Regions from separate parts of the Paraburkholderia sp. BR10882 genome, predicted to be linked through region 2. Evidence: predicted binding sites of a transcription regulator. Region 2 holds the regulator's gene; each other region holds the start of a gene.

What was found. Region 2 encodes LexA, which represses DNA repair genes until DNA is damaged. Its sites were predicted from a motif close to ACTGTATNNNNATACAGT; they were not measured.
Region 1: the regulator LexA is predicted to act here: its motif matches at 2,709-2,726, upstream of AB3X99_RS18525 (VRR-NUC domain-containing protein).
Region 3: the regulator LexA is predicted to act here: its motif matches at 3,170-3,187, upstream of dinB (DNA polymerase IV).

Annotation. Positions count from the first base shown of each region.
Region 1 is NZ_JBFPKP010000006.1:359,494-365,575, reverse strand. It holds gene AB3X99_RS18530 (ATP-dependent DNA helicase) at 1-971, opposite strand, end outside; gene AB3X99_RS18525 (VRR-NUC domain-containing protein) at 968-2,701, opposite strand; gene AB3X99_RS18520 (hypothetical protein) at 2,822-3,391, shown strand; gene AB3X99_RS18515 (DUF3443 domain-containing protein) at 3,523-4,803, opposite strand; gene AB3X99_RS18510 (DUF2844 domain-containing protein) at 4,800-5,273, opposite strand; gene bamC (outer membrane protein assembly factor BamC) at 5,660-6,082, shown strand, end outside.
Region 2 is NZ_JBFPKP010000001.1:920,170-926,251, reverse strand. It holds gene cysW (sulfate ABC transporter permease subunit CysW) at 1-287, opposite strand, end outside; gene cysT (sulfate ABC transporter permease subunit CysT) at 284-1,183, opposite strand; gene AB3X99_RS04335 (sulfate ABC transporter substrate-binding protein) at 1,333-2,391, opposite strand; gene lexA (transcriptional repressor LexA) at 2,685-3,335, shown strand; gene AB3X99_RS04325 (hypothetical protein) at 3,400-3,777, shown strand; gene AB3X99_RS04320 (DUF2939 domain-containing protein) at 3,874-4,557, shown strand; gene AB3X99_RS04315 (universal stress protein) at 4,619-5,089, opposite strand; gene nodI (nodulation factor ABC transporter ATP-binding protein NodI) at 5,411-6,082, shown strand, end outside.
Region 3 is NZ_JBFPKP010000007.1:161,695-167,776, forward strand. It holds gene AB3X99_RS19730 (phospholipase D-like domain-containing protein) at 58-1,833, shown strand; gene dinB (DNA polymerase IV) at 1,903-3,048, opposite strand; gene AB3X99_RS19740 (enoyl-CoA hydratase-related protein) at 3,692-4,468, shown strand; gene AB3X99_RS19745 (MarR family winged helix-turn-helix transcriptional regulator) at 4,500-4,934, opposite strand; partial or broken gene AB3X99_RS19750 (AraC family transcriptional regulator) at 5,033-5,236, opposite strand; gene AB3X99_RS19755 (porin) at 5,421-6,082, opposite strand, start outside.

The DNA of each region.
Region 1 (6,082 bases), on a different contig from region 2:
AGTGCCGCGCGGTCGAGCCGCACGCGTTCGAGCGCCGCCGCGCGCGCGGCCGGCAGACGGTCGTAAAAGCCGCGCGCAAGCGGGCATGATTCGCCATGACATGCCGCTTCGGGATGCTCGCACGACTTTTCGCGCGCGACGAGTTCGAGCACGCGCAGGGGCACGGGCGTTCGATGCGCTTCGGCGCTTGCTTCGTCTTGCGCGCTTGTCAGCGTAGCGAGCGCGTCGAGTGCCAACTGACGCCCAGAGCTTTTCGCGCTCAGAAATACGACCTTGTCGATCGCCGCGCGCGGGCAAGCCTTCAACTGCGGAAAGAGCGTGCCGATGGTCTTGCCGATGCCGGTGGGCGCCTGCGCGAGCAGACAGCGTCCCTGCGTCGCCGCGCGCCAGACGGCTTCGGCAAGATCGCGCTGGCCGTGTCGAAACTGCGGATGCGGCAGGCACAGTGTGGCAAGCGCGGTATCGCGTGCGACGCGGTGGGCGCTTTCCTGCTCGGCCCATGCAACGAAGCGACGACATTGCGTTTCGAACGCGGTGCGCAATTCCCGCGCGCTCGCATGCTCGACGAGCGCCGTCTCGCACCCCGAACCGATGTCGTAGTACACCAAAGCGAGTTCGAGCCCATCGAGGCCGAGTTTTTCGCAGAGAAGTGCGCCGTAGACGCGCAACTGCGCCCAGTGCAGCGCGCGCTGATTCTCGCGCATCGCATCGAGGTCGCCGCGATAGGTCTTGAATTCTTCGAGCCTGCGGCGCGCGGGATCGTAGCCGTCGGCGCGACCGCGCACGCTCAGCGATTCGAACGTGCCGGAAAGCGCGATCTCGGTCTCGTAGCCGGGCGGGCGCCGCGCGGCGATGGCGGCGTGGCCGGCGCGGCCGTCGCTTGCGTCCGGCGAGGGCGTGAAGCGCAAGTCGAGGTCGCCGCGCTTCGCGGTGAACTCGCACAGCGTGCGCACGGCCACCGTGTAGCTCATGGCGCGGGCAGCGCCTGGCCGGCGCTGTCGTCGGCTTCGTCTGGCAGGTTGGGCCAACGCACCTGCAATACGGAAACCGGCATGCCGTGCTGCACGCAATAGGCCAGCCAACGGCGCTGGTTGTCCTGCAAGCGGTCGCCGGGGCCTTTCACCTCGATCAGTTCGTAGCGCCGCTCGTGCGGCCAGAAGCGCACGAGATCGGGCAGACCCGAGCGGTTCGCGACGGGTTCGCGCAGCAGTCGCTCGAACCACAGGCGCAGATGAGCGGCGGGGAAGCAGTCGAGGGCGAGCGTGAGCAGTTCGTCGCTCAATGCGGGCCACGCGACGAACGGTGACTGGATGCCGGATTTTTCCGCATAGCGGCGCACAATCGACTCGCGGTAGGCGTGCGTTTCGAGTTCGGCGAGACATGTTTCGAACTGCGAAGCACGTCGTGCGACGAAGTCGGCGGCGTGCAGGTCGGCGGGGCCGCGCTGGAACGGGTGGAAGAACGCGCCTGGCATCGGCGCGAACAGCGCGGGCCAGCAGAGCAGGCCGAAGAGCGCGTTGATCAGCGTGTTCTCGACATAGAACACGGGCGCTTGCGGCGCGGCGAGCGCGATGCGCGCGGCTTCCTCGACGCGCAGTGCGCCAGGCGCCGCGGGCAGCGCGAGTTCGAGCTGCGCGAACCCCGGCCCGGCGCTCGTCTTCGACTTCGCCCGCGTGCGCGCGAGACGCCCGAGCGTGCGCGCCGCGCGCTGCGCTTCCTCTTCGTTCGCGGGCGCATCGGCAATGGTCTGCGCGAGCGCCAGCGCTTCCGCGCGTCGGTTCAGTTGTTCGAGCACACGCACGCGGCGGTAACGCGATTCAGGGTGAGCGCAGTCGAGATAAGCGCGCCACGCGAGTTCGGGTTCGCCCGCGCGCTCGGCGGCGAGCCCCGCGGCGTGACGCAGCTTGTCGTGGCGAGCGCGCAGCCAGGCGTTCGCGTGCGTGCGCGGGGCCAGCGCGTCGAGTGCTGCGAGTGTTGCGGTGATGGCGCCGGCAGCGTCGAAGTCCTGGGTCTCGGCGGCGCTCTGGAGTCCGTCGCGGCAATCGCGCAGCGCCAGATACGCGTCGATGTCCTCGCGTCGCTGGAACGCACGCGAGGCGTGATCGAAGGGCACGCTTTCGTAGCGAAAGACGCCGAGGTCGGCGAGCACGAACTCCGACCAGTCCTGATGCAGGTTGCCGAAGAACATCAGGCGCAGGCGCTCGCAGAGCGGGGCACTCGCGAACAAAAGCACAGTGTCGGACGAGGCCGGGAACCACGCACGCCAGTCGCGCGGTTCGGGCGCGGCGGCATAGTGTGCATCGAGCGCCTCGAGCGTTGCCGCGCGCGTGGCGCGAGCTTCGAGCGCGATGCCAAGACGCTCGGCGAGCGCTTGCAGTTCGGCTTTCGTCACAAGCGCGGCGAGCGCGCCGAGATCGAGTGCGGGCGCGTCGTCGAGCCAACCCGCCGCGACGAGCGGTGCCGCAGCCGCGCGCGGGCAGCCGATCTCGTCATACGCGAGCCGGCTGGCGCGAAAATAGGGACCCTTACGCATCAGCATGCGCACGAAGAGCGCGCGAGATGCTTGCGGCACCTGCACGAATTCGTCGGCGAAGCGGCGCTCGGCGTCGTCGAACAGGTCGGCGCAGCGCGCGTCGAGCCACGCTAGCGCACGCTCGAAGTTCGCGAGGTAATAGAACGGATCGGGAGAGTCGGGAAGCACGCGTGGCACTGTACGGATATACAGCAGCGATGATAGCAGGGTCGCCGGTGGGCGCGAGCGCCGTCAGGGATTCCCCGCCCCGTACGCTACAATTGCCGCAGCCTGAAAATCGGATGAGCGATGAACACACGTAACGCATGCTTCGCCGGCCTCGCGGCCGCCGTCACCCTGCTCGCGGGATGCGCGGCGCAGTACCGCAACACCAGCGCCTGCGAAGAGGCGATGCGTAGCCGCCTTGCCGAGACGACGCTCGGCGACCTCAAGGTCACGCATAGCGCGACGACGTATCGTGGCGCCCGTGTGGTGGTCGAAGGGCAGCTCGAGAACGGCGCGGCTTCGGCCGCCGTGGTCGCCTCGGCGCCGTCTGCCTCGGCCGCATCGGCGGCGGCGTCCACCACGGCGCAGGGCGCCAACGAGGCGCCCACGGTCACGGCGCCGATGGTGCAGGCGGCGGCGCTGCCCGGCACGATTTCGGTTCCCACCGCTCCAGTCGCCCAAGGCGGCACGCCAGAGGGCAAGCCGACCACGCCGGTCGCCGCGCTGGTCGCAAAGCTTGGTATCAAGAAGGCCGTCGGCACACCGGCGGCCGCGGAGTGCACCTTCAACGAGTCGGGCCTTGCGACGTTCCGCTGGCTCGCGCCGCCGAAGCTCGCGAAGACCACGCCCGACCCGAACGCCTCGAACGATTAAAACGAACGCACGCTGCTCGCCGTGGCGTTGCTACGGCAGCACCCGTCGTTGGCGCATTCTGCGCTCATGAAGGCCTCGCAAGAGGCCTTCGTCGTTTGTAGCTGATAAGACTCCGGTGATCGCCGGCGCGTTCAAAACGCGAAGAATGGTCCACTGCCTGCAGGTGTGTCCTGCAAGGCGATCGCCGTGAACACGCGGCGCCCGAAGAAGAACGGCAGTCCCCAGCCGAACGCGCGACCGTTGTAGCCAGCGAGATTGCTGAAGGCCCAGTTGCCGGTGGCGAGCAGCGTCGTCGAGCTTGCGACCGCGAAGGTCACGGAAGCGCCCACACCGTCGATGCCGGCTATCGTCGCACCGAGGCTGACCGGCGAACTCGGGCAATACCAGAACCCGCAGCGCGTCATCGTCGGGCTGTTGAAGTACAGCGCGTTCGAGCCCGTGTCGAGGTAGCTCAGCGAGTAGACCGTGCCGTCCGATGTCGTCGTCTTCACATAGCCGGTGCCCGAGTTCGCGCGCAGCACCGTCGCGCTGCCGAGCGCGTTGTTCGCCTGCGTGCCGATGCCGAAGATCATCGACCCCCTCACCCCGGACGCGCCGCTGTCGGCCAGGGGCGGCAGGTCGATGATCACGCCGTTGTTGTCGGTGGCAAAGCCCGCCACCGGGTTGCTGACTTGTTGCGCAAGCGGTTGCGCGCTCGCCGTGCAGCCGCTCGCGCGGCAGGCGTAGTACCACGGCGTGGCGGCCGCCCTGACGCAGGACACGCCGCAATCGGCGCTGAACGGCCCGACTCCGAGAATGCCGTTCGAGCGCAGCGCGGCGGCGCTGTTCATCGCGAGGCCGCTGCCGGCGCAGCCGTCCGGCGCTGACGCGGGCACGGCCGGGTCGGCGATCAACTGGATCGGCAGCGAAGCGGCAGTCTCGCCCGCGAGCTTCACGTCGGCGCTGCGCACCGTGCCCCACGTGTAGCCCGTGCCGAACACGGCGCATTCGCCGGCGATGTCGGCCCCCGCACCGGCTGGCACGGGGGGCAGCGAGAAGCCTGCCGGCAGCGCCGAAGCGAGCAGGCGCAGGCCTTGGGAGCCGGTATCGAGCTGGACGTTGTCGACGCTCGTGCAGTCCGCGGTGCCCGGCACGCAGACCGTGACGCTCGTCATCAGCATGTTGTGCGTCGAGGTGGGCGTCGGGCCCACCGTGACGGCCACGACATTGGGCGTGGTCGATTGCGGAATCGTGCGGCTCGTGCCGGCGGTCGACGGCGCGCTCGAGGGAGTTGAGGCGCTGGCAGGTTCCGCGGCGCCTGTGCTCGCGGACGCGGTTCCGGCATCGCCGCCACCGCACGCGGTGAGCGCGGCGCAAAGCGAGAAGAGCGCGAGGGGGGCGACGAGGGCGAGGCGCCGGGAGCGGGCCTTCATTGGAGATCCCCGACGCTCACGCCAGCGGGAAGTGCGGCGGGCAGCCACGCGCGTCCCACGTAGGCGCGCATGTGGCCGGCCGTCTCGACCACGACCTGAGCGCCGTCCACGCGCGCAGCGTGCAGGCCGTTGCGGCCGGTGGCGTGAAGCGCCGCGGCGGCGCTGCGCCAGTCGGCTGCGTAACGGCCCAGTAGCGCCCCAACGTTGGGCTGAGCCGGCCCCTGCCACGTGTACGCGAAGACCGTCCCGGCCGCGCTGCCCACATAGGCGTTGATGGTCGTGCCGTTGTCGTCGACGTAGCTGACGACGCGGCCGGCGCCGCCACCGATGCTGCGTTGGGCGGCGCCGGCCGGTACGGTCGCGGTGTCGCCGAGCGCGGCCCGGGCCGGCGCGGCGGCGAAGCCGAGGCAATTGAGCGCGCAGGCGAAGGCTGCGGCGCGGCCCGCCTGGGTGAGGCTGCAAGTTTTCATGACGCTCTCCGGTCCTGCTATTTACGAATCTTTTTTGAGATTTCGAGATGAAATTAGCACCAGGGTCGTTCTTGCGAGCGTCCCAGGCCGGGAGGGCGGCACAGCGCAAAGCAGCGTTTGCGCGTGGGGAGGAGTTAATGCGTTGATCCAAAAGGAAATTGGCGGCTTTTCAGTAGGTTCGCCGCGCCGGATCGAATGTGGATGAATGTTAAGGCGCGGTCGGTCTGGAGTGCCGCGACCGCGGTTCGGCGCGCGTCGCCGCTGCGGATATCGGGCCTGGATTGCGTGCCACCCCGTGGTTTTTGCACAGCGGGCCGCCGGACCGGTAAAATGTTTGGTTGATCCACGGAAACTGGCCGTGGCGTAGCCGAAGGGATTACCCGAACATGAGTGATTTTCATCAACGTCTTGCCGCACGCGCGCTCGCGCTTCTGATGGCGGGCGGGCTGGTCGCCGGCTGCAGCTCGCCGACGCCAGGCAAGATCGATTACCGTAGTGACGCCAAGGCGAAGCAGTCCTCGCTCGCTGTGCCGCCGAACATGCTCGACGAAGCGTCCGACCAGCGCTCGCTCGCGCCGCAGGGCGGCGAAACGTCGCTGTCCTCGCTCAAGCAGACCCAGGCCGCCGCGCCGCAGTCCGACGAGGCCCAGGTGGTCCCGCAGGTGCCGGGCATGCATATCCAGCGTGACGGCACGGAAAGCTGGCTCGTCATCGACAGCCGCACGCCCGAGCAGGTCTGGGCGCAAGTGCGCCGCTTCTGGCAGGAACAGGGCTTCCTGCTCGTGGTCGACCAGCGCGACAAGGGCGTG
Region 2 (6,082 bases):
GCGATCGCCCACGACGCCGCGAGGCCGAAGCCCAGATTCAACGGCACCGCGATCGCCGCGGTGATGAGCGTGAGCTTGATCGCGGAGAGCGCGTCGGGATCGACGAGCGACGTGAAGTAGAAGCCGATACCCTTCGACAGCGCCTGCCAGAACACCGCGACGAGCGGCACCACGAGAAACAGCGCGAGAAACGCGAGCGCGATGCCGGTCAGCAGCCAGCGCACCCACGGTGATTCGGTGACCGGGTCCGGCCGGCGCGTACTTCGTTGTTGCGGCAGCGTGCTCATTGCGCACCTCCCGCGACGGTTGCGCCCACCACGGCACTCGGCGCGCTGCCGGCCGTTACACCCCGGCTCGTGCGGCGCTGCAAATACCACTGCAGCGAGTTGATGAGCAGCAGCATGACGAACGAGACGCAGAGCATCATCACGGCAAGCGCCGTTGCGCCCGCATAGTCGTACTGCTCGAGCTTGGTGATGATGAGCAGCGACGTAATCTCCGACTTCATCGGCACGTTGCCGGCGATGAAGATGACCGAGCCGTACTCGCCCAGCGCACGCGCGAACGCGAGCGCGAAACCCGTGAGAAGCGCCGGCAGCACCGCGGGCAGCACGACACGGCGGAACGTGAGCCAGCGCGAGGCGCCGAGGCACGCAGCGGCCTCTTCCTGTTCGCGCTCGAAGTCCTCGAGCACCGGCTGCACCGTGCGCACGACGAACGGCAAGCCGATGAAGGTCAGCGCCACGAGCACGCCGAGCGGCGTGAAGGCGATCTTCAGACCGAGCGGCTGCAGGAACTGGCCGATCCAGCCATTGCCGGCATACACGGCGGCGAGCGAAATGCCCGCCACGGAAGTCGGGAGCGCGAACGGCAGATCGACGAGCGCATCGATCACCCGTTTGAACGGAAACCTATAGCGCACGAGCACCCACGCGAGCAGGAAGCCGAATACCGCGTTGATCAGCGCCCCGCCGAGCGCGGCGGTGAACGTGAGCCGGTACGACGCGATCACGCGCGGCGACCACACGGCGCGCACGAACTGGCTCCAGTCGAGTGTCGCCGTCTTGAGAAAGGTGGCGGCAAGCGGAATGAGCACCACGAGGCTCAGATAGGCCACCGTGATGCCAAGCGTCAAACCGAAGCCAGGCAGCGCACTGGGCTTGCGCAATCGAAACGTTGTCATGCTCATCGTCCAGACATGGGTTGCGCGATTCGTGCGTTGCAGATTCGCGCCGAAAAGCGCGCCCGTAGGCGCGCTTCGTTGTTGTGCGGTCACGTCGTTATGCGGACCGCTTACTGCTTGACCGCCTGCTGCTTGACTGCTCGACAGCTTTACTGCGGCTGATAGATCGAATCGAACACGCCGCCATCCGCGAAATGCGTCTTCTGCGCGTTGGGCCAGCCGCCGAACGTGTCGTCGACCGTGTAGAGCTTGAGCTTCGGAAACTTCGCCGTGAGCGCCGCCGGGACCTTGTCCGAACGCGGACGGTAGAAGTTCTTCGCGGCGATCTCCTGACCCTCTTCGCTATAGAGGAACTGCAGGTAGGCTTCGGCCTCCTTGCGCGTGCCCTTCTTGTCGACGACCTTGTCCACCACGGCAACCGGCGGCTCAGCCAGAATGCTCACCGAAGGCACCACGATCTCGAACTTGTCCGGGCCGAACTCCTTGAGCGAGAGAAATGCTTCGTTTTCCCATGCGATCAGCACATCGCCGATGCCGCGCTGCACGAAGCTCGTCGTGGCTCCCCGCGCGCCCGAGTCGAGCACGCCCGCGTTCTTGTAGAGCTTCGTGACGAAGTCCTTCGCCGTCTGCTCGTTGCCGCCCGGCTGGTGCAGCGCATACGCCCACGCCGCGAGATAGTTCCAGCGCGCGCCGCCCGAGGTTTTCGGATTCGGCGTGACGATCGAGACACCCGGCTTGGTCAGATCGTCCCAGTCCTTGATGTGCCTGGGGTTGCCCTTGCGCACGAGGAACACGATGGTCGACGTGTATGGCGAGGCGTTGTCGGGCAGGCGCTTTTGCCAGTCCTTCGCGACGATGCCCTTGTTGGCGAGCGCGTCGATGTCCCATGCCAGCGCGAGCGTCGCGACGTCGGCCTGCAGACCGTCGAGCACCGAGCGCGCCTGTGCGCCCGAGCCGCCATGCGACTGTTTGATGGTGAGCGTTTCGCCCGTCTTCGCCTTCCACTGCTTGATGAAGGCTTCGTTGATGTCCTGGTACAGCTCGCGCGTCGGATCGTAGGAGACGTTGAGCAGCGATGTATCCGCGTGAGCGGCCAGCGGCACCATAGCCGCCATCGCCGTGACGCCGACGAGCGGCGCAACGCCAATGACCAGTTTTGCCGCCAGTGTTTTCAGCCAGCCCGCGCGCCCCGTATGTGTCGTGCCCATCTATCTGTTCTCCGTTCTCGTGTGTGCTCGTTTGCGCTCATTGATGAAACTGCAGCTAACGATGGAGGCCAGTCTAGCGATCCCCTTACATTATTAAAAATGATGTTTTCTTATTTTTTAATACGCAAAAGTGGTAAGGGCAGAGGAAGTCGCTGTTAGAGCGCGGTTTCATCCGCGCAAACACGGGAAAACGGCCTGATGGCAACGTTCAGTCGATGAACTTCAAGTAACACTTGAAAAGTGGCGAGTACTGTATAAAAATACAGTTACCTGTTCAAACATACAGTGGCGCCATGACCAAACTCACCGCACGACAGCAGCAGGTTTTCGATCTGGTTCGCCGGGCCATCGAGCGCACGGGCTTTCCGCCCACGCGCGCCGAGATCGCGGCGGAACTCGGCTTCAGCTCCGCCAACTCCGCGGAGGAGCATCTGCGTGCGCTGGCGCGCAAGGGCGTGATCGAACTGGCTGCGGGCGCCTCGCGCGGCATCCGCCTCGTGCCGGGGCCCGACGACCTGCCACACCAGTTCACGCTGCCGCACCCGAGCATCATGCAGCTCTCGCTGCCGCTCGTCGGCCGCGTCGCTGCGGGTAGCCCGATCCTCGCGCAGGAGCACATCTCGCAGAACTACATGTGCGACCCGGCGCTCTTCTCGAGCCGCCCCGACTACCTGTTGAAGGTGCGCGGCCTTTCCATGCGCGACGCCGGCATCCTCGACGGCGACCTGCTCGCCGTGCAGAAAAAGGCCGAAGCGAAAGACGGCCAGATCATCGTGGCGCGCCTCGGCGACGACGTCACCGTCAAGCGCCTGAAGCGCCGTCCGAACGGGCTCGAGCTGATCGCCGAGAACCCCGATTACGACAATATTTTCGTCGAGGCCGGCAGCGCGGAATTCGCGCTCGAAGGCATCGCGGTCGGGCTGATCCGCCCCACCGAATTCTAAGGAATCCGTCTGAGCGCGGTTTGCACATTGTTTGCGCACCATCTGCGCATACCTGGAGAGAGTCATGGAACGTCTTGCCCGCCTGCTGCCCTTCCGCCAATTCGGCCGCCTTCGCCATCTCCGTGGAATCGCCTCGTGCGCGGTCCGCGAAGTCCGCGATTCGGCTGCCGCACTGAGCGGCTCGCTCTTCGAAGACTCGCCTGAGATGGTGGCGGCCAGCGCAGCCGACCTGCCCGTGCTGCCCTCGGCACAGCCGGCGTTTGCGCGCGTGTCGCTCAACAGCACGCTCAACACCGAACAGCCCATGCGCCGCGCGCCCGTGCGCGTCTATCAGGGTCCGTCGCGGCTCATCCTCGTCGGCACGGTCGACGCGGTTTGCCGCGCAATTGACCGCTGCATCGCCGAGCAGCACAGCGACCTGCCCGCGGCACTCGCGAAGTAAGCAGCAACGCTGCACAAATGTGAGAAGAGGTTACGGGCGGGATCGTTTGGCCCGGTTTGCGGTCAACACCGTGTTTAAACGATTTGCCCTATGCCGATGACGGAATCTCTCTCTACCCCGCGCAAGACCCAAGGCTGGAAAAAGCCCGTTGCGATCACGGTCGCCGTCGCAATGGTCGTTGCCGCGATCGGCTACGCCTATGCGTCGCCCTATATCGCGGTGAAACACATGAAAGCCGCGGCCGACGCGCGTGACGCCGTCGCGCTCAACGAATACGTCGATTACCCTGCGCTGCGCCTGAGCCTGAAACAGCAGGTGGGCGAGATGCTGCACCGGCGCGTCGAGGGGCAGCACAGCAGCAATCCGTTGCTGATCCTCGGCGCCGTAATTGGCGCGGCACTGATTAGTCCGCTCGTGGATGCCTACGCCACACCGGAAGGCGTGGCCGCCCTGCTCGATGGTATGCCGCCGACGGGCAAGCCCGGCGACCGGCCACACGCGCCGCCGCCAGCGGAATCCGGCGCGCCATCCGCGCAATCGGCAGAGCCGCCGCAGTCGGCAGCCGCCTCCGCCGCGCCACCGGCCCCGGCCGTATCCGGCACCCCCGCGCCCGAGGCGCGGCCGGTGACCACGGCGGGCTATCGCGGCCTCAATGAGTTCGCGCTCACGTGGGACCGCGGCAGTACGGGCGAGCACTACGCCGCCATTCTGCAGCGTCACGGGCTCTTCTCGTGGAAGCTCTCGGCGGTCGAGCTAAGCGAAGGAAACGTCTCGAACTGAGACAGATCGGCAGTGGCAGCGCTAACAGGCCGGTTCCAGGCGAGCCGGCCCGCTTGATCCCCTACGCGGCGGCTTGCTGCTGCTTTTCCTCAGCCGCCGACGAACACGCCACGAGAATGCTGCACGAAACGCGGTCGAGCAGCGGCGTGTTGCCGGCGCCCATCCACCAACGCGAGAGCCCTGTGCGGCAGCGGTGGCCCACCACCACGAGGTCGGCATTCAGCTCGTTGGCCAGATTCGCGATTTCGTCGATCGGATGACCGAACGCGAAATGCCCCTGAGCGCGCACGCCGCGCTCAGTTAGCCAGTCCACGCCTTCCTGAAGAATCTCGCGCGCCGTTTCCTCGAAGCGGCCGCAGGCCACGTCGGTCAACAGGCCGGCGCTCTGGGCAATCGTCGAACGCATGTCGACGACCGAGAGCAAGTGCGTCTCGGCCTGCAGATCGAGTGCAAGATCGGCGCCGCACCGCAGCGCCTTGCGGCCTTCGCGCGAGCCGTCGTAACAGAGCAGAATTTTTTTATAGCTCGCCATGATCGCTTCTCCCCGCCCGCGTGATTTGCAGGCTGTGCGATTCTCATGATGGTGCGCCGCAATTCCACACGCAAGGGCTGGAAAACGCCAGGTGTGCATCGAAAAACGCCAGGCGCGTCCCAATCGGCGCATGCATCTTGCACAGTGCTGGATGCTTGCCGCGACATGCATTTACCTCGTGCATCGTCAAAACACTTGTGAGCGACGCCCGACCCGCCGCGCAGCAATGCACTAAAATGGGCCGCCTCGTTTCGTGCGATTTTTCGTTCGGTACTTCGAGCGACTCGCGCGATGCCCGATCGACTCACGTTCAACCGGTCCATGCCCGCACCCGCCATCGAATTCGAGCAGGTCATCAAACATTATGGAGACAGGACGGTCGTCAACGGCCTGTCGTTCGACGTCGTTCCCGGCGAGTGCTTCGGACTGCTCGGCCCGAACGGCGCGGGAAAAACCACGACACTGCGCATGCTGCTCGGCATCGTTTCGCCCGATGCGGGTCGCATCAGCCTGTGCGGCGAGCCGGTGCCGGCGCGCGCGCGCCACGCCCGCCAGCGCGTGGGGGTGGTGCCGCAGTTCGACAATCTCGACCCCGACTTCACCGTGCGCGAGAACCTGCTCGTGTTCGGCCGCTACTTCGGCTTGTCCGCGCGCGAAACGCGCGAGCTCGTCGCGCCGTTGCTCGAATTCGCGCGCCTCGAAAGCAAGGCCGACGCACGCGTGGGCGAACTCTCAGGCGGCATGCGCCGACGTCTCACACTCGCGCGCGCGCTCGTGAACGACCCGGACGTGCTTGTGATGGACGAGCCCACTACGGGCCTCGATCCACAGGCACGGCATCTGATCTGGGAGCGGCTGCGCTCGCTGCTCGCGCGCGGCAAAACGATTCTCCTCACCACGCATTTCATGGAGGAGGCCGAACGGCTTTGCAATCGGGTCTGCGTGATCGAGGAAGGCCGCAAGATCGCCGAGGGCGCACCCAAGGCGCTGATC
Region 3 (6,082 bases), on a different contig from region 2:
TTTCAACAAACTGATGGTTGAAACTGGGGCCTTTGGCTAATACAGCAGAGGTGAACGATGTCGACGAAGGTCCGCAGCTATCTCTCCCCGACGCTGGTTTTACTCGCGCTCGACTGGCCGGACGGTGCGACACGTGCCGACTTCCTCGGTTTCGCTATTGAACGCGCCCCGGGCTTCACTAGCCCGGACGGTAAATCCCATGAGACGAGCAGCTGGCTCCCTAATCGAATCACGTTCAAGGGGCCCGTGCCGGACGGTAAACCCGATGCGCCTTCGAATATCGCGCCGATTCAAAAATTCATGTGGTGGGACGCGCGCATCGAGGAAGCCGACAGAGGCAAGCAATTCAGGTACACCATCTACCCGGTAGTCGGTACGCCGGACAATCTGAATCTGCTGAACGCAGAGGCGAGTTCGTGTGAGGTCACGTTACCGGCGCATATCGAAGACGGCGTGGGTACCTGGTTCAACCGCGCGGTGGTGAGCTCGCAGGCTTTCGCACGACAAGTGAAGGCGATGGGAATCGATCCGCATACCGCGCCGCCGGCCGCACAGGCGTTTGAACTTCGTACGTGGCTCGCCAACGATATGCAGCTCGTGTTCAAGGAAATATTCCAGGACGCGTCGCGCGCTGCAGCAGCCGTCTATCACCTGACCGACCCGCTTTGGGCGATCCCGGCGTTCAAGGAGTTCGGAACCGCTCACGGCAAAGCCAATGTCGCCGTCGTATACGACTCGCATCGGGTTCGCGAAAAAGGCAAAGCGCCCGCTGCATCGCCCAATCAACCCACGGTCGATGAACTGGGCAACGTCGTGACGTTCTGCCCGCGTGACAAGACGCACATCATGCACGACAAGCTCATCGTGACGGATAGGGGCGATCGGCAAGGCAACCCGGCATTCGTGGTTGCGGGTTCTGCGAATTTCACGACAGAAGGCATTACGGAGCAGGCCAACGTACTTCATCTGTTCGATTCGGCAGACCTCGCGAAACTGTACGACGACAGAACGAAAGCCATCGCCGGCAATCCGCCGATCAACCAGACCGCCGAACTCACGAATGGCTGGTCCGATTCCGTGACGGTGGGAAGCGCAGCCGTGCGCGTTTGCTTCTCTCCGGAAACGAAAACCAGACGTACCCAGATCGATACCATCGTCGAAGCGATAGGAAAGGCGCAGCATTCGGTTTTGTTCTGCCTCTTCATGCCGACAGACGAACCGCTTCGCGACGCCTGCTTTGCCGCCGGCGACAAGGGGCTCATGATGTTCGGCCTCGTCAACAATATCAGCGGAAAGTCCGCTGAGAATGCGCAAGAGGCGCAAAAAGCGGGAGAGGCAGTGAGTACGACTGCGCTGGCAAACCTCGCGCTCTATCATCGAAGCAGGGAAAACCGCGACGTCATCGATGCATCGTACTTTTCCCCGGCGACCGTGCCTGAAGGTTTCGAACCCGAGCTCCGCCTCTTTCCCGGCGAAGTCGCGCCCAGTTACGCGCCGGTCATTATCCACCATAAGTTCATCGTCATCGACGCCGAAGGAGACAATCCGATTGTCTACACGGGCTCGGCCAACATGAGCAACAACTCCGAGCATTTCAACGACGAGAATCTGCTCGAAATACAAGACAAGCGAATCGCCGCCATTTACCTCGCGGAATTCATGCGGTTGTACGAGCACTATCGTGCGCGCGCCGTTGGCATCGAGGAGCAGCAGCATAGAACCGTGCAACGGCTGTTGCTACAGCCCGACCGCAAGTGGGCCGACAAGTATTACAAGGCGAATAGTCCGGAGGAGAAGGCGCGGATTGCGTTGGCATCGGAGCCGGCCAGTTGATGCATTCGCTTCTGTGTTTGCGAAGTCACCGTGCACGCCTCGCACGACGGGGGCGCTGCGCGTTGCCGGCTAAAAATCCAGCGTGAACTGAGGCGACTCGTTACTGGAAGCTTCTCCGGTGTGTTGGAGGTTGCCGGCCTTCACCCCTAGCAGCCTGATGGATTTAACGAGTTCGACTCTTTTCAGGCACTCAGTCGCCGCGCGCCGCAATGCTTTCGCGTCATCAATAGGCTCAGGAAGCGTGACGTCACGCGTGACAGTCTTGAAGTCATTAAAGCGCAGCTTGATGCCGATCTTCCTGGCCAGATAGCCTTTTCGCTGGAGGTCGAGCGCCACCTGTTCGCATAGGCGGGTAAACGCTGCGCCCAGTTCCTGTCGATGCCGCACCGCGTGCAGATCGCGCTCGAATGTGGTTTCGCGACTCATCGAGACGGGCTCGCTATACGTCACCACCGGCCTGTCATCTAGTCCGTGTGAAACTCTGCGAAGCCACGCCCCGTAGCTTCGTCCGAAGTTTTCGATGAGCCAGTGCTCGTCGCGCGCAGCGATCTCACCGATGGTCGTGATTCCAAAAGACGCAAGCTTGGCGGCCGCCTTGGGGCCAACGCCGTTGATCTTGTTTGCGGCCATTGGCCAAATCCTGGATTGCACGTCCTCCGGCGTCAGGATTGTGATTCCGTCCGGCTTTTGCATATCGGAGCACAGCTTGGCGAGCAGCTTGTTTGGCGCGATACCGACGGAGCATGTGAGATTGGTTGCTTCGAAGACGGCGGATTTCAACTTGCGCGCGATTGCCTCCGAATCGCCATTCGTGAGTGAAACGTCTGCGTAGACCTCGTCGATTCCAACGTCTTCCATGCTCGAACTGATTGACCGGACGGCATCCTTGAACAGTCGCGAGTACGTTCGGTAGAGGTCGAAATTCACTGGAAGGAGAATCGCATCTGGCGCTAACCGGGCGGCTTTCATGGCGGGCATTCCGGAATGAACGCCGAGCGCGCGAGCCTCGTAGGTCGCGGTCGTCAGGACACCTCTGCCCACATAGTCGCGCAGGCGCGAGAATTCGCGAGTGCCGTCCGGCTTCGTTCGGGGCGTATCCGAGCGACGGCCAGCAACCACCATGGCTTGGCCTCGTAGCTCCGGATACTGCGAAAGTTCACACGACGCAAAGAATGCGTCCATGTCGATGTGGGCTATGCGCCGATCATCTGGCATGCCTTGGTACTCAAAAATAGCTCTCGATGGCTCCGCGCGACCGGCACGCTACTCATCATCGGGTATGGCGGCAGGAGCAGCGGGACGACGGCACCGTGCGTCCTGTGGAAAATTGAATGGAACTGTACATTTATACAGTCACTTTGTCAGGATACTGGAGCTGATTCGGAGATATTTTTTTGAGTGCGAAGATGTTCGCAAACGGCTCTTCCGCGGACGCCGCCGCTCTGACTGTGGAATCCAGGAAAAAGCCCGCCAATGCGGCGGGCTGTTGCGAACAGGCTGGTGGAGCAGCCTGTCATGTTTCAGTCCTGGCGCGGGTGCAAACGCCGGTAGACGCTCCAGATCGCCACGGCGGCGATGACGACGACAGCGGTGAGAATAAGCATGTTCAGTCCTCCGGTTGCTTGTCTGTTTGGTAATGCTTCAATGCTACGGAGCTTGGGTGCGCGCGAGGAGTGGCGCGACGTCGCGAATGGAGTACCTGGTCGAATTCTGGTCCGCTACGAATTTTCGCCTTCAAACGTCTTCAGGAGCGAGGGTTCGCGAGCAGGCCCCGAATTACATGGCATCGACCGTCCGGTTTACTTTGCATGCGAACTACCTATATACTTCGCATGCAAACTAAATTTCAGGAGAGCACATGAGCGCGGAGATTCACGTCGAACAAGCCGATGGCATTCTGACGATTACGCTGGCCCGACCGGACAAGAAGAATGCATTGACGAACGAGATGTATGGCACGCTGGCAGACATCATCGAGAATGCGGAGCACGACAGCGATGTCCGCGTATTGCTGCTGCAAGGGGACGGAGACATGTTCACCGCGGGCAACGATGTGGGCGAGTTCGCAGCCATTGCATCGGGGAAGGGGCCCAGTGAGCGACACGTGCATCGCTTTTTGCACGCCCTGGCGAAGTCGAGCGTGTCCATCATCGCGGCGGTTCAGGGCAAGGCGGTCGGTATTGGCACGACGCTTCTACTGCACTGCGACTACGTCCTGCTCGCGCCAGACGCAGAACTGATCACGCCGTTCGTCAATCTCGCGCTCGTCCCCGAGGCGGCGTCCAGCTACCTGCTTCCGCTGCGCGTCGGCCACGTGCGGGCGTTCGAGATGTTTGCGCTGGGCGAGCCGCTCGACGCGCAAACCGCTGTCGCGTGGGGTCTCGCCAACAAGGTCTGCGCAAAGGATCAACTACGCGACGACGCACGCAGGATGGCGGAAAGAATCGCCGCCAAGCCGGCCGGTTCACTGAGCGCCATGAAAAAGCTGATGCGCGAAGCCGAAACCCTGGTTGCGCAAATGGACAGCGAGAGCGCGAAGTTTCAGGAGCGGCTGACGAGCGCCGAGGCAAGAGAGGCATTCGCGGCCTTTGCCGAGAAGCGCAAGCCGGACTTCGCGAAGGTTGCCCGGCACTAGCCAGTGCCTTGCTGGCCGGCCACGGTCGAGGTTACGCGTCGCCGTCTTCGGCGAGCGGAAACCTGGTCTGCAGGCTGGTCAGCCACCGCGCTACGACGTCGATCTCCGCTTCCGTAAATCCTTCGGTCAATCGGGCGTTCAAGTCTTTCATGCGAAGCTTCGACTTTTGGCGCGCGGTACGTCCTGCTTGCGTCAACCACAGGCGCGACACCCGGCCATCGGTCTCGTCAGCCCGACGTTCGATCAACCCTGCCTTTTCTGTCCGGTCAGCGAGACCGCTCATGCCTGGTGCGCCCAGATCCAGCGCAGCAGCGGCTTCGCTCATGAGTGCGCCGTTGCGATCACCTAAAAAAAACAGCAGCCCGGCCTGGGCTGCTGTGACGCCGCCTCCGGCCGCGCGTGTTTGCGACCACCGTTGCAGCCGGCGCTGTCCGACGTTCAATAGATAGACGAGGCGATGTTTCATTTCCGCGCAGATAACATTGTGCGATTTAGTTCGCGTGCGAATTATATCATGCGGTGATCGACCCTTTCGAAAGGGCGCGAAGACGTTCAATGGCTTGCGGCCGTCGCGACAATCCCACTGGCCACGAACGGCTGATTGAGCACGGGTACACCCGCCTCTTGGACCCACGGCGTAGTGGTGAGGTCCGTGCATGCGGGAACGCCTTGCAGCAGGCCCAGCTTCGCGAGTATCAGCGTGGCGGAGCACTGTGCTCCGAGCAGCTGGCGCGTTGGGTCGAGCCGGATTTGAGACATCAGCGCAGCATGGACTGGCGACGGCGGCTATTGAACGGCGCGCGGGATGACGAAATGCGTCTGGCAGGGCCGATCATGAATGAAAAAACACCCCAAAGATTGGATCGACGTCCAACTCTTGGGGTGCAATTCACTAGCCAGGATTTCTTTGTCGGGGCAATGCGTCCACGACCCCGAGCTTCTGAACCTGCTATTAGAACCGGTGGTACATGCCAATGTTGGCTTGAACCTGGTTGCCGCCCGACGCCGTGTTGCCGAAGTCGGCAGCCGAAGCCTGAGCGCCCTGAGCATGAACGTAGGCACCCATGACGTATACCGACGTGAGCTTCGACAGCGCGTACGTAGCACCCAGCGAGGCCTGGTTGATCGAAGCCATCGTGCGGCCCTCAGCGGCTTGCGCAGGCGTGGCTGCCGAACCGTAGACGTACGTGTACCCAGCAGCCAGCGACAGCGCCGGGGTTGCCTGGTACTGCAGAAGGGCGCCCACTACGTTGAAGTGGATCGACGCCTGGCCGTCGTTGCCCTCGTATTGAGCGTTCGAGTACCGAAGGCCAGCCGTGTACCGGCCAAACTCGTATTGGCCAGCGATTTGAGCGATGCCCGCGCTCTTGAACGCATTGCCACCGTAGTAGCCCGAGCTCGGATAGCCCAGCGCACCACCGAACGACGGTTGTGCCGTTGCGTTCTGCCAGCCGTTCTCACCCTGGTTTGCAGCATGGAAGTAGCCGCCAGCGACCGTCAGACCACCTTGAGCGTAGTCCGCAGCCACCGACCACGATTGACCCGAACCCATCGCACCGGCAACGCCGCCGAACGAGTACGCGCCTTCAGCCTGGAAGCCATGGAAAAGCGGCG